Regions from separate parts of the Arthrobacter sp. P4_F10 genome, predicted to be linked through region 3. Evidence: riboswitches for the same ligand, from Rfam matches in the RefSeq annotation. Region 3 holds a riboswitch; each other region holds the start of a gene.
What was found. A riboswitch is a leader RNA that binds a small molecule or an ion and turns the genes downstream of it on or off. The one in region 3 is predicted to bind cyclic di-AMP.
Positions count from the first base shown of each region.

Region 1: linked by a shared signal. The riboswitch ahead of AC1DR1_RS09615 (aggregation-promoting factor C-terminal-like domain-containing protein) and the one ahead of AC1DR1_RS13230 (NlpC/P60 family protein) in region 3 are both predicted to bind cyclic di-AMP.
Region 2: linked by a shared signal. The riboswitch ahead of AC1DR1_RS12775 (hypothetical protein) and the one ahead of AC1DR1_RS13230 (NlpC/P60 family protein) in region 3 are both predicted to bind cyclic di-AMP.

Region 1 covers NZ_JBFUJJ010000006.1:139,158-143,551, reverse strand. Annotated here, with positions in the region: gene AC1DR1_RS09625 (response regulator transcription factor) at 1-317, shown strand, start outside; gene AC1DR1_RS09620 (sensor histidine kinase) at 321-2,021, shown strand; cyclic di-AMP (ydaO/yuaA leader) riboswitch at 2,190-2,349, shown strand; gene AC1DR1_RS09615 (aggregation-promoting factor C-terminal-like domain-containing protein) at 2,349-3,173, shown strand; gene AC1DR1_RS09610 (bifunctional glycosyltransferase family 2/GtrA family protein) at 3,322-4,394, shown strand, end outside.
Region 2 covers NZ_JBFUJJ010000010.1:58,062-62,455, forward strand. Annotated here, with positions in the region: gene AC1DR1_RS12765 (cation:proton antiporter) at 28-1,242, opposite strand; gene AC1DR1_RS12770 (hypothetical protein) at 1,239-1,517, opposite strand; cyclic di-AMP (ydaO/yuaA leader) riboswitch at 1,688-1,891, shown strand; gene AC1DR1_RS12775 (hypothetical protein) at 1,896-2,561, shown strand; gene AC1DR1_RS12780 (sensor histidine kinase) at 2,658-3,662, opposite strand; gene AC1DR1_RS12785 (response regulator transcription factor) at 3,655-4,332, opposite strand; gene AC1DR1_RS12790 (DedA family protein) at 4,338-4,394, opposite strand, start outside.
Region 3 covers NZ_JBFUJJ010000011.1:22,984-27,377, reverse strand. Annotated here, with positions in the region: gene mobA (molybdenum cofactor guanylyltransferase) at 1-443, opposite strand, end outside; gene AC1DR1_RS13235 (HNH endonuclease) at 529-1,029, opposite strand; gene AC1DR1_RS13230 (NlpC/P60 family protein) at 1,250-1,987, opposite strand; cyclic di-AMP (ydaO/yuaA leader) riboswitch at 2,283-2,452, opposite strand; gene AC1DR1_RS13225 (M23 family metallopeptidase) at 2,590-3,411, opposite strand; cyclic di-AMP (ydaO/yuaA leader) riboswitch at 3,416-3,635, opposite strand; gene AC1DR1_RS13220 (iron-dependent transcriptional repressor DtxR) at 3,781-4,394, opposite strand, start outside.

The DNA of each region.
Region 1 (4,394 bases), on a different contig from region 3:
TGGCCGCCATGGACACCGCCGAGCTGGTGGTCGGGGACCTTGTACTCAATGTCGACACCCGCGAAGTCACCAGGGGCGGTGAGGAGCTGCATCTGACCGCCACGCAGTTCGAGCTGCTGCGCTACCTCATGGAAAACCCCAAACGGGTCATCAGCAAGGCCCAGATCCTGGACCGCGTCTGGGACTATGACTTCGGCGGCCAGGCGAACATCGTGGAACTGTACATTTCCTACCTGCGCAAGAAGGTCGACGCCAACCACGCTCCCATGATCCACACGGTGCGCGGCGCCGGCTACGTCCTGAAACCGGCGGACTGATCCGTGCCTTCACTTTCCGGTGTGACACGCGTCCCCGGGCGCGACTGGCGCAACCCCTCCACGTGGCATTTGCGCACCCGGCTGGTTCTCGTCGCCATGGCGCTGCTCGTGGCTATCTGCGGCGCTGTGGGACTGTTCAGCTACGCCTCCATGGACTTGTTCCTGACCCGGCAGCTCGATGACCAGCTCGGCCAGGCTTCGCACCGCTCGAGTGAGTTCAGCCGGCCCCCTGCCGGCAACCCCAATGGCAGGCCGGATCCCTTAGACGCGCGGGGACAAAGGGTCGGCACCCTCATCGCCCGGATTGAGAACGGCAACGTCAGCAGTGCAGGCTTCCTGGCCACCGACGCCACCCGCGCCTCGCTGTCATCGGAGGACGACCAGATCCTCCTGGGACTACGCACCGACGGTCTCCCCGTTGATCGCTCGCTGTCATCCGGCGCCTACCGTCTCGTTGCCACGCAGACCCCATATGGCGACACCATTGTCACCGGGCTTCCCCTTGCCGATAAACAGAGCACCCTGACCTCCCTTGTCTGGACCATCACTATTGTGTCGCTTGGCGGAATAGTTCTGATCGGCCTTGCCGGGACTGTGCTCATCCGCCGCACCATGAAGCCGTTGGAGCAGCTCTCCGAGGTGGCCACCCAAGTTTCCCGCCTCCCGCTGGACGCCGGCGAGGTGGCGCTCGGGGTGCGCGTCCCGGCGTCCGCCGCCCACCGCGGAACCGAAGTAGGCAGCGTGGGCTACGCGCTGAACCAGATGCTGGACAACGTCTCCAATGCCCTCGAGGCGCGGCAGGAGAGCGAGATGAAGGTTCGGCAGTTCGTCGCCGATGCCTCGCACGAACTCCGAACCCCGCTGACGGCCATTCGCGGCTACACGGAGCTGATGCGGATGACCGAGCACTTCACTCCCGACGGCCAGAGATCCCTCGCGCGCGTGCAAAGCCAGTCCGAGCGGATGACCACCTTGGTGGAGGACTTGCTGCTGCTGGCACGCCTGGACGAGGGACAGCCGCTCAAGATCTCCGACGTCGACCTCACCCAGTTGGCCATCGAGACGGTGAGCGATGAGAAAGTCATGGCCCCGGACCGCATCTGGCAGCTGGAGCTTCCGGAGGAACCCGTGGTGGTGCGCGGTGACGCGACCCAGCTTCACCAGGTCCTCGCCAACCTCCTGTCCAATGCACGCAAGCACACGGACCCCGGAACCAAGGTGGTTACGGGCGTCATGCGTTCGGCTGACGGCAGCGCCATGGTCACTGTGACGGACAATGGCCGCGGCATCGCCCCCGAATTCGTCGGCCGGGTCTTCGCCCGCTTCGCACGTGCCGACGCGGCGCGCACCAATCCCGCGACCAGCGCCGCAGCCAGCGCCGCAGCCAGCGCCGCAGCTAACTCAGCCGTCGCGACGGCGGGGGCCCGGTCCGGGGGCGCCGTGCGCTCGGCATCCGGCGCTGCTTCCGGTGCTGCTTCTAGTGCCGCTTCTAGTGCCGCTTCTAGTGCCTTTGGCATGGCAGCCGGAGGCAGCCATGGTCAGGGAACGGCGACTGCCGCGCCGACCTCGGAGGGCACGAGCGGGTTGGGCTTGTCCATTGTCCATTCGATCGTGGAGGCCCACGGAGGAACAGTCGAGGTCACGTCCCGGCCTGGCCGCACGGAGTTCGCCGTGCGGCTGCCCGCGGCGCCGCCGTCGGCGTAGCCACCCACAGGCCCCCACCCGAACGACCGGCGACTCCGGCGCAAGCCGACACCCCGCAGTTGTGACTCCTGTTACCAAAATGTGACTTAAGCGGCCGGGTCCTGTAGCGTCTTTGGGGTGCGCCGCCATTGGTGCCGCATATCCGGACGGACGCCAAACTCTGCCGCTTCCCGGATTCCGCTGGACCAGGCAGAGGCGGGGGACCCAGAGTTCCCGGGCATTCTGCTTTCATGCGCCCTCGGGGTGAAGCCGACACGTGAGTTTCCGTGCGGCCGGATGACCTCATCCGAACCCGACAGCTAACTCCGCCGGCGTTGAGAGGCCACCATGACTGAATTCCAAGTACAAACGCGCCCTGACGGCGATTCCCATTCCCGTTCCACCAAGTCGCGCCACCGCGCCGAACCGGCCACGCAGGCATCCGCCCTGTCCAGGCTGGCCACCGGCCTCGGCATCACCGGCCGCCGCGCCGCCGTCATCGCCGCCGCCTGCGCCATGCTGGTGGGGGGCGGCGCTGCCAGCCAGGCGGCAGAGCCGGGGAGCCAGGGCACGAACGTTGGAAGCAGCCAAACAGCCACCACCGCCGACCCGCTGGCCAAGCTCAACTTCGAGCGGGCCCAGGTGGCTGGGCCGACCGCTCCAGTGGAAAAAAACGTGGCACCCCAGATCTCGCAGGTTAAGGCCGTCGAAGCGCTGATCCAAGCACCCGCTGCTCCCGTGCCGGCTCCCTCAGCCCCCGCTCCTGCACCGGCTCCTGCAGCCGCTGCGGTTCCCGCCCCGGCCCCCGCTCCCGCACCGGCCCCGGCAGCTGCCCCGGCTCCCGCAGCTGCGCCGGTCGCAGTCGACGACCCCGCCGGGGCCCAGGCCTACGCCGCGGCCCAGCTGGGCAGCTATGGCTGGGCACCGGGCCAGATGCAGTGCCTGCATAAGCTCTGGACCAAGGAATCGGACTGGAAGACGACTGCCACCAACCCCAGCAGCGGCGCCTACGGCGTGGTCCAGTCCCTGCCGGCCACGAAGATGGCGAGCGCCGGCGCCGATTACATGACCAACTACCGGACCCAGATCAACTGGGGCCTGAACTACGTCAAGGAACGCTACGGCTCCCCCTGCGGCGCCCTGAACTTCCACTACGCACACAACTGGTACTAAACCGGCGCTAACCGGCCTCCACAGAAGGCCCCGGATCCACATGGATCCGGGGCCTTCTTGTGTGTCGGGGGCGGACCAGCCGGACTTCCACAGCCCCCGCACAGCTTGACCCTAAAGCCCTCATATGGGCCGCCGGGAAAGTTGAGCCATGACATTCACAGACCAGGCCACAGGAACCCTGCTCCGCTCCACGGCGACGCCGGCCAGCCCGGCCGCACGGCCGGGGCCTGCCCTGGCCGAAGCGCTTGGCCCGGGCACGTCCGCCGGGGCGCTTACCGGCCCGGGCGGCCGGCGCTCAGCCATTGACACGCGTGCCAGCACCCCCCTGCTGGACGTCACCATTCCGGTCTTCAACGAGGAACGGGATCTCGAAGCATGCCTGCGCCGGCTCCACGCGTACCTTCTCGGCGCCTTCCCGCACTCCTTCCGGATCACGGTGGCGGACAACGCCAGCACCGACGGAACGCTCAAGGCGGCGGAACGCGTAGCCCGCGAGCTGCGCGAAGTGAAGGTGGTCCATATGGCCGAAAAGGGCCGCGGTAACGCGCTTCGCAAGGTGTGGCTTGCCTCGCCGTCGCCGGTCCTGGCGTACATGGACGTGGATCTTTCCACTGATCTGGCCGCCCTCGGCCCGCTCCTTGCGCCGCTCATTTCGGGGCACTCCGACCTGGCGATCGGGACGCGCCTGACCCGCAACTCGCGTGTGGTCCGTGGACCCAAGCGCGAATTCATCTCGCGCAGCTACAACTTCCTGCTGCAGTCCCTTATGGGCGCCCACTTCAGCGACGCGCAGTGCGGTTTCAAGGCGATCCGGGCGGACGTGGCCCGGCAACTGCTCCCCCACACACTGGACAACGCCTGGTTCTTCGACACCGAGCTGTTGGTCCTGGCAGAAAAGTGCGGCCTGCGCGTCCACGAAGTCCCGGTGGACTGGACCGACGACCCTGATTCCAGCGTGGACATCGTCCAGACTGCCCTCGCTGACTTGCGCGGCATGGCACGGTTGAGCCGGGACCTGCTCTCGGGCCGGATCCCGGTGCCCGAGCTGCGCGCCGCCCTGGCCCGCGGACCGCTGCCGGCCTCCTCGCGGGCCCAGGAACAAAGCCCCGGCGGAAGCCTCTTCGGGCAGCTGGTCCGCTTCGGCAGCATCGGGGTGGCCTCCACCTTGGCATACCTGGCAATTTTCCTGCTTTGCCGCGGGATCATGGACCCGCAGCTGGC
Region 2 (4,394 bases), on a different contig from region 3:
CCGGCCCGCGTTCAGAGCTGCGGACTTTCAGACTTTCGGATCTCCGGGACCGCCCGGATCGCCCTGTCCGACGGCGCTGCCGGCATCGCCGGATCTGCCGTCGGCATTTGCAGGCAGCGCGAAAGCCCTCGCCGCCCGTGACCCGGCGACGGCGCTCGCGGCTATGGTGACTAGAGCGCCGGCCAGCAGGGCCGCTGCCTCGCCCGGGAGCAGGACCTGAAGCTGTGTGCCGATGCTCGCCGCCGCAACCGGCACGCCAAGTTGGGCCGCCGACAACACCCCGAGGGGCAGCGGGAGACCCAGGAACGCCAGGCCGGCGTGCGTCAGCAGGGTCCCTACTCCCAGGACCACGCCGAGGGCAATCATCTCCGGATGTCCGGCCAGGTCCTTGAGCGTCAGCGATGCACCCAGCCAGACGAAGAACACCGGACTAAGGAAACCGTCGCTGAGGGCGAACAGTTGCCGGGCCAGCCGCCGCGGTTCGCCGACGGCGGCCACCACCAGGCCGAAGGAAAAGCCTGCCAACATCACGGACACATTGCTCCATGTCGCGACTGCGGCCAGGGCGAAGAGAACGGCCAGCTGGCTCCTCAGCTCCAGGGCAAACTTGCGGCTTTCCGAGAGTTGGTGCACGCGAGCGCGGATTCCCCTGCGCTCCAGCCAGCGCAAGACGAAATAGAGCACCACCGCGCAGCCGGTCACCGTAAGCACGCCCAGCGCCGCGCGGCCTGCGTTGGGCGGATCCACGAGGAGCGGCAACGCCACAATGCAGGCTATGTCGGCGATGGCCACCTGCGCGGTCATGGCGACGACATCGGGTCCGCCGAGGCGCAGCGAATCGATGATCGGAAGGACCAGGGCGGCCGACGAGGACGCCAGCAGCACTGCGTAGAGGGGAGCATGTCCAGTCCCGAAGAGCAGACCGATCCCGGTTCCGACCGCCACCGCTGCCGCCGCGGCCGCAATAGCCCGGCGGGAGCCATTGCCGAGGGCGGAGCGGATCTGCGGATCCCTCACGGGAACATGGGTTCCGGCCACAAACATCATCAGCGCGAACCCGATGTTGGCCAGCAGGATAAACGTCGGGTCCGCAGGATCAACCAGGGCCAGGCCTGAGCGTCCGATCGCGATGCCGGCCAACAGTTCGCCCAGCATCACCGGCAACCGCCAGCGCGCCGGCAGCGCCAGCAGGGGTCCGGCCAGGGCGACGACGGCGATCAGCGCCAGGGACAGGAATGTCACGGCTCGCCGCTGCGGGCGGGCCCAGGGCCCGACCGCCGCTCCACCACGGCGTAGGCTTTCCCGTCCAGGAACGCCCAGTCATTGACAACCATGTACCCAAGTGCGTCCACCCGGTCATTCAGGACGTGCTCGTCGAAACCTCCGTCGCGCGGTTCCGCGTCCCAGGTGGTCACGTGGACGTCCCGGCCGTCCAGGATCAGCAGCTCGGTGTTGACGTCGAAATCCTCCTGTGGCTGATTGCTCAACTGGCAGATGGCGACACAGTGGCTGTTCATTTCGGGCCTCCGCTTCGGCGTGTGCTGATGGCATCATCCTACGTTCGGATGCGGCGCCGCCCCATGGGCAATTGCCGGACCGTTCTGTGGCCGCCGTTACCTGAATGTGACTTTTGCATGCGGATCGCGTTACGGTGGATGAGTGCCTGTTGTCTCCGATACGGGCGCTCCCCAGCCGATTGCCTAACTCTGCCGCGGCCCGGGGGTAACTCGCATCAACGACCGGCAGAGACGGGGAAACCACTTTTGGCCTGCTGATTTCGCAGGCCTTGGGGTGAAGCCGCACAGTGCCCGCAACGACGGGCCCGGGAGTGCGGCCGGGTGCCTCCCATCCGAATCCGACAGCTCACCTCGCAGGCATTGGGAGAGGCTACATTCATGTCTTCAATCAGTACTTTTGTGCGCCATACGGCCGTCCTCGCCGCCGCATCCGGCCTGGTCCTCACCAGCGGAATGGCAGCCAACGCAGCCGCAGCACCTGCTCAGCGGGACTCCGCTCCGGCGTCCAACGTGGACGTCACGGGACTGGTCAGCGCCCCCGTGAACGCCGACTCAAGCGTCAAGATCAGCTTTGACCGCCCCGCGGTAGCTACCGTCGCAGCGCCGGTCATCGAACAGCCCGTTGCCGCGGCGCCGGCTCCCGCCGCTGCGCCTGCAGCAGCACCGAAGGCAACCGTGCAGGTGCAGGCCGCTCCGGCGGCCGCGCCGGCCGCGGCGCCCGCTGCCGGCGGACGCAACGCCATCATGCTCTCGGCCGCTTACAGCCAGGTGGGCATCACCCAGGACTGCACCGCCATGGTCGAAAAGGCCCTTGGCGCGGCAGGCAAGCCGGTTGGCAACATTGGTCCCCGGGCGTTCCTTGGCCTCGGAACCGTTGTGGGCACCCCGCAGCCCGGCGACATGGTGGTCCAGTCCGGCCACGTTGCCATCTACGCCGGCAACGGCCAGGTGGTCAGTGGCGGCATGAACGGAAAGAACCAGACGATGGTCCACCCGCTGTCATGGCTCACGGCGACCGGCGGCGTCACCTTCGTCCGCGCCTAAGCCGCGCTGCCTCTTCCGGGCCGGAAAGTCCGGAAAGACCGGTGATCGATTCCCTTGGGGGCAATCGATCGCCGGTCTTTCCTGTACATATAGTTCTCAGGGATTCCCCCGCCCGGCCAGTGGAAGCGTCAACTTCATGACCGTCCCCTCGGCACCTGTCGCGGCCACCTCAACGGCGCCGCCCGCAGCGACGGCGATCTCCCTGACCAAGGCCAGACCGATGCCAAAGCTTCGCTGTCCGTGTGCACTGCCTGTGCTGGCGGTCCGTACGAAGCGGTCAAAGATCCGGGTCTGATCGACGCCGGTGATTCCGGTCCCCGTGTCCGCCACCGTGATCACGGCGCGGTTCTGCTCGATCGAGGTCGTGATGGACACCCGGCCGCCCGGGGGCGTGTGGGCGAGGGCGTTGTCCGCCAGGGCAAGCACGGCACGGCGCAGCGCGTTATTCTCGATCCGGGCCAGCGGCCGGGCATCGGCTACGAAGTCCACGGCCACCTTGCGCTGCTCTGCCACCAGCTGGAGGCTCCCGGCGACGCTGGCGGCGGTGTCGGCAAGGTCGGCAGGCGGTGCGGAGCGGTCCGGGACTTCCGCTGTTGCCGCGAGGAGCAGTTCGTTGACAATCCCGGTCAGCGTTGCTGCGTCCTCCCGGATCCGGGCCAGGTCGTGGCCTTGCCTGGAGCCGGGCACGGTATTGCGCTGGGCAAGCTGGATCCTGGTGTCCAGGATGGTCAAGGGCGTGCGCAGTTCGTGGCTCGCGTCCTGGACGAAGCGCCGCTGCCTGGCCAAGGCATCACCGAGGGGACGGATGGCGCTGCGCGCGCTGAGCCACCCGACGATGCCGGCCAGCAAGATTCCCGCCACCCCGGCGATGACCATGGCTTCGAGGACATCTTTGGAGTCCAGGTACGCGTAGGCCGTCCCGGCCGCCGCCGAGCCCGGCACTTCTGGATGGGCGAGTTGATTCATGAGGTACAGCGCCGTGGCAGCGAGCAGCCCGAGAACCATGACCGCGCACGCGGCGCTGATCCGCAGCGCGACCTTGAGCGAGGCCTTGCGCAGAATGGAGTGGTCCGGATTTCCTGCGGTCCCGCCGTTACTCATGGGCATCGCCGATCTGGTAACCGAGGCCGTGCACCGTGCGGATGACGGCCTTGGAGATCTTCCGGCGCAGGTGATGAACATAGGTATCGATCACGCCGGGCTGGTCCGAGGCGTGGAAGTACGCCGCGAGGAGTTCGTCCCGGGTGAAGACACGGCCGGGTTCCGCGGCCAGGGCTGCGAGCAATTGGCCTTCTTTCGCGGTCAGCGACACCGTGTGCCCGTAGACGGACCGGACGGAACGCTGCGTCGGATCCAGTTCCCAGTCCCCGATCGCCACCGGCGCCGGGGCCGGGGAAGGGAAGGTGCGCGTCAGTGCGCGCAGGCGTGCCGCCAGTTCGCCGGCGTCGAACGGCTTGGTCACGTAATCGTTGGCTCCGGCGTCCAGACCCCTGATCTTTTCGTCGGCATCGCCCAGCGCGGTCAGGATCAGGATGGGCGTGGCAATGCCTTTCGACCGTAAAGCCGCGATGAGGGCGATACCGTCCATGACAGGCAGCCCGCGGTCGATCACCATGACGTCCCAGGCCCCGGTCAGTCCGTGGTGGAGGCCATCACGGCCGTTGGTGACCAACTGGACCCGGTAATCCGGGTCCAGGAGCTCGGCGATGAGCGGTCCCAGAACGGCGTCGTCCTCGACGAGCAGCAGGGAGGGGCGGTCAGCGGTAGTCATGTCAGCTATTCTTCCGCGGCCATTTCCTCAGTCCGCAGTCCGTCCTCGGTTCCCGCGGGCGT
Region 3 (4,394 bases):
AGTGGTTGCTTCCGGCCTTCGGCCGAGACGGCCATGACGCCGTCGCCCCCGTCCCGTTCCGGCGCAACTGCAACAGACGCGGCCAGCGATTCGGCCAGGGCGCGGACTGCCTCGGCCGAGCGCGGCATGTCACAGGCAAGGACCAGGGTAAACGGCGCCGCCGCGGCTGCCCCGTGCCGGCCGGGGTGGTCCGCGTCCAGCGCGGCCAGTCCCGCGGCGATGGCTGCGGCCGGCCCCGCGAAAGGCGGGTCTTCCCTGCAGCTCAGCACGCCCCCGGGCAGGTCCCCGGGGTCAGGACCGACGACGACGGTGCGCCCTGCCCCGCCCGCGGCGCGCAGTGAGCGCTCAAGGAGGGTGGCGCCGTCGTAGATCAGCCCGGATTTGGGCACGCCGCCCAGGCGGGAGGACCGTCCCCCGGCGAGAATAATGGCATCGAACTCCACCGGTTCAGCCTAGCGCGGCGCCGGCTGCCGCCGAATCAGCCATGAACTGCCCGGCAGCAGTTCAGGCAGCAGTCCAGGCAGCAGTTCAGGCCGCTGACTCAGGCAACAGGAACGGGTCCCAAGCCGGCGTCGGCTTCTCGAGCTCCTTGATTTGCCAGATGGCGCCCTTTGGCGGGCCCGGAACAAAACCGATCTTCCAGCCCATCTCCGCCGGGGTGTGGTCGCTCTTGGCGTTGTTGCACCGCAGGCACGCCGCCACCAGGTTCTCCCAGGAATCGGCCCCGCCCCGGGATTTTGGCTGGACGTGGTCGATGGTGTGGGCAGCCTTGCCGCAGTAGGCGCAGCGGTGGGCATCGCGGCGGAGCACGCCGCGGCGGCTCACCGCTGTCATGGTGTTGTACCTCGGCCGGATGTAGCGGTTCAGCAGGATCACGGACGGGCGGCCCAGAATATCCTGGGGGCCGACAACGGGGTCGTCCCCTTCGGCCACCACGCTGGCCTTTCCGGTTAGGACAAGGACGAGCGCCCGGCGGAAGGTGATGACCGCCAGGGGTTCATATCCAGCATTCAGAACGAGAGTGCGCATCCGCATACCTCTTCACGGCCGCACCCGCCAGCGGCACGAGGGCCGGCTGCCCTCTGCATGGTCGGGCTATGGATCGACAACACAAGAGTAAACACTCAGGTGCCGGATCACCGAATATTTTTTCACGGGCGCAGTCTTCAGCGCGGAAAGTTCACGGCGCGGCAACGCAAAAGACCCCCGCCAAGAGGCGGGGGTCTTTCGAAGGTGCTGGGGGTCTTGCTTAGGCGCCGACGCGGATGAAGACCGGGCCGGAGCCGACGTTTACGCTGTACAGCGCGGTGGTTCCGCCGTTCCAGCCGCCGTGGACTGCCATGCCGTTGCCGACGTAGACCGCGATGTGAGCCATGCCCACGCCGCCGTTCTGGTAGTAGGCGAGGTCGCCCGGGCGTGCCTCGGCGGCGCTCACGGTGCGGCCCAGGGACAGGTAACCTGCCGGCCAGCCGTGGTAGTGGATGCCGGCCGCGGCCAGCGCGTTGGTGGCGAGGGCGGTGCAGTCCTGCGCCACGCCGATCTGTGCGTAGGCAGCGGCGGCGATGGTTGCGCCGGAGCCGCTTCCGATGCCGGCGGGAGCCTGGGCAGCGACGCCGCCGCTGACACCAAGCTCGGTGCCACCGGCGCGGGAGGCGTTGGAATCCTGGACCTGCACGACGGGAGCCGGCGACGTGGTCACAGCGGGCTTCTCGTAGGAGATCGCGATGGTGGAAGCGGCCGAGATTGTGGCCGGAGCGGCGGACTGGACTTCCAGGGCCGAAGCGGAGGTGGATTCGCGCTGAACATTGGTCTCAGCAGCGTTGGCTGCGATTCCACTGGTCAGAACCAGACCGGAAGCTGCGGCGATGACCGCGGCCTGACGGCCCACGCCGCCGGCGTTGTCGCCGACAGCCTTGGCAATAACAGCCAGCGAGTTGGTCTTGGTGACCTCGGCGCGGTGCCGTGCAACAGTTGCACGAGTAGTCATTAAGTTCTCTCTTTCGTGATCCTTGGACCGCGCGCTTTCGGGCACGGACTGAGGACGCTCCGGCATCTTGGGGGTACGCCGGATCGCCCCGAAATGGGTTACTTAGCGAAGGGTGTACTGCGAAGACGCGCCAAAAGCGGAAACTGCATGCTGTCCGGGCTCGGTAGAGAATGAGCCTGCGGAACGTGATCCAATCCGGGCGCCGGCAAGGGCGGCACGTGATGTGGATTCCAGCGGGCTCAAAAGAGCCTCGCCGGTGCGCATGCGCGCAGAATTGTGGCGTGAAGACACGAAAGTAGCCTCTCCCAATGCCTACGAGGTGAGCTGTCGGATTCGGATGGGAGTCACCCGGCCGCGCTGCTTCCTGGGAAGCTTTGCGACTTAACCCCAAGGCCTTCTTTCGAAGGCCAAAATTGGTTCCCCCGCCCCTGCCAGACGATGTAATGCGAACGGACCTTGAGCGGTGGCAGAGCTAGGCAATCCACTCAAGAGCGCCAACTTCGGAAAAGTTGGCGTGCTTCAAACCCTACAGGAGTCCGGACCCAATGTCACATTCAGATCACGGCGTGTCACAAGAATCTGAGAGTGGTCCATCGTCTTTGTTAGAGCCAGCCGAGGGGGTCAACGACGTCGCCGTTGACCATCACTTCAAAGTGGAGGTGGCAGCCCGTGGAGGCGCCGGTGGTTCCGCTCATGGCGACGACGTCACCGCGCGATACCTTCTGGCCGACCTCGACCGAGGCAGAGGACAGGTGGTTGTACGTGGTCTCCAGGCCGTTACCGTGGTCGATGACCACCCGGTTTCCACCGCCGAAGGGATGCCATCCATTGAAGGTCACGGTGCCGCTGGCGGCTGCATGGACCGCCGTGCCGCACTGGGCAGCGAAATCCTGGCCGCGGTGGAACTCCCCCGCGCCTCCGGTAATGGGGCTGACGCGGTAGCCGTAGGGCGAGGCCGTGACCAGCTGATCCAGCGGCCCGCCAAGTGTGCCCGCCGATGCGGCGCGGGTGATGCTGCCCACAGACTGGGCGCTCAGCAGCTGCTTGAGCTTCCCGTCCGGATCGCCCTTCGTGGTGACGGCAGTGCGGCTGAAGTCGACCTTTGCCGCGGCAGCGGCGGTGACATCCGGCTGAACGGCGGCCGAGAGAGCGCCGGATCCGCCGGGATTGGAGGCCATCACGGGGCTCGTGACGGGGACCGTCACGGTGAGAACCAGACCAGTTGCGGCCAGGGCGATCCCGGCTTTCTGCCCGACTCCGCTGGCCGAGGCAAACTCCGTTACCTGACGGAACGGACTGCGCCGGCGACGCCGTTCATCGCGGTGCGCGTCGCGCGGGCGTTCGGCCATATGCGCGACGACGGGACGCGGCTCCGGAGCGGGACCGGTCGCGCGGCGACGGCCCCTGGCGGTCTGGGTGGTCAAGAACGGTTCCTCTCTGGAGAGCCTGCGAAGTTAGCTGTCGGATTCGGGTCAGAGAGATCAAAGACCCGGTCCGCCGTTGCAAGCAGCCAGGCACAGGGGTATCCCCAGGGGATCCTTCGGTGGAAGCTGCTTGCCGCTGACGGACTTCACCCCAAGGCTGCTTAAGTAGCAGCCGAAAGTGGTTCCCCCGCCCCTGCCAGAAGGTGGTTCAGCGACTGATCCGCTGGCAGGGCTCGGCTTCGGATCAGGTAACGCTTTGGTATCGGTACTGGCCACTAACTATAGGGGATTAAGCCGCCCGGTGATAAATCCGTAATCGCAACTGTGCAGAACTCATGGGTCGTCCCACAACCGGCCCGTTGCGGCCGGTCAGGCGACCGTTACAAAGACGTGCGCGGCAACCTCGGGCGGCAGTTCCAGGGCTCCCTCGATATCGGGGACGCGGACCGAGATGTACTCCCCCACACGCTCCAGCGAGACCAGCGCGCCAGGCCGGATTCCGCCTTCGTCGAGCTGGGCCAGAAGCTCCGGCTCCACCTGGATCGGCTCCGCGAGCCGGTTGACCGTGATCCGCGAACCCGCACCGTAACCGGCCATGGCCTCCAGGAGGTTTACCGCCCTGTCCGCGGGGGCACCATTGGGCACCCCGCCAAGATCTGCCAGCCCCGGAATGGGGTTTCCGTAGGGCGAAACTGTCGGGTGGTTGAGCATCTCGAAGATTCGGCGCTCGACGCGTTCGCTCATGACATGCTCCCAGCGGCACGCTTCCTCATGGACGTAGGCCCAGTCGAGTCCGATCACGTCCGCGAGCAGTCGTTCGGCGAGGCGGTGCTTGCGCATGACACCGATGGCGCGTTTCCGCCCGGTTTCGGTCAGTTCAAGGTGCCGGTCACCGGAAACAACCACAAGCCCGTCACGCTCCATGCGGCCGATGGTCTGGGAAACGGTGGGGCCGGAGTGGCGGAGCCGTTCGGCGATGCGGG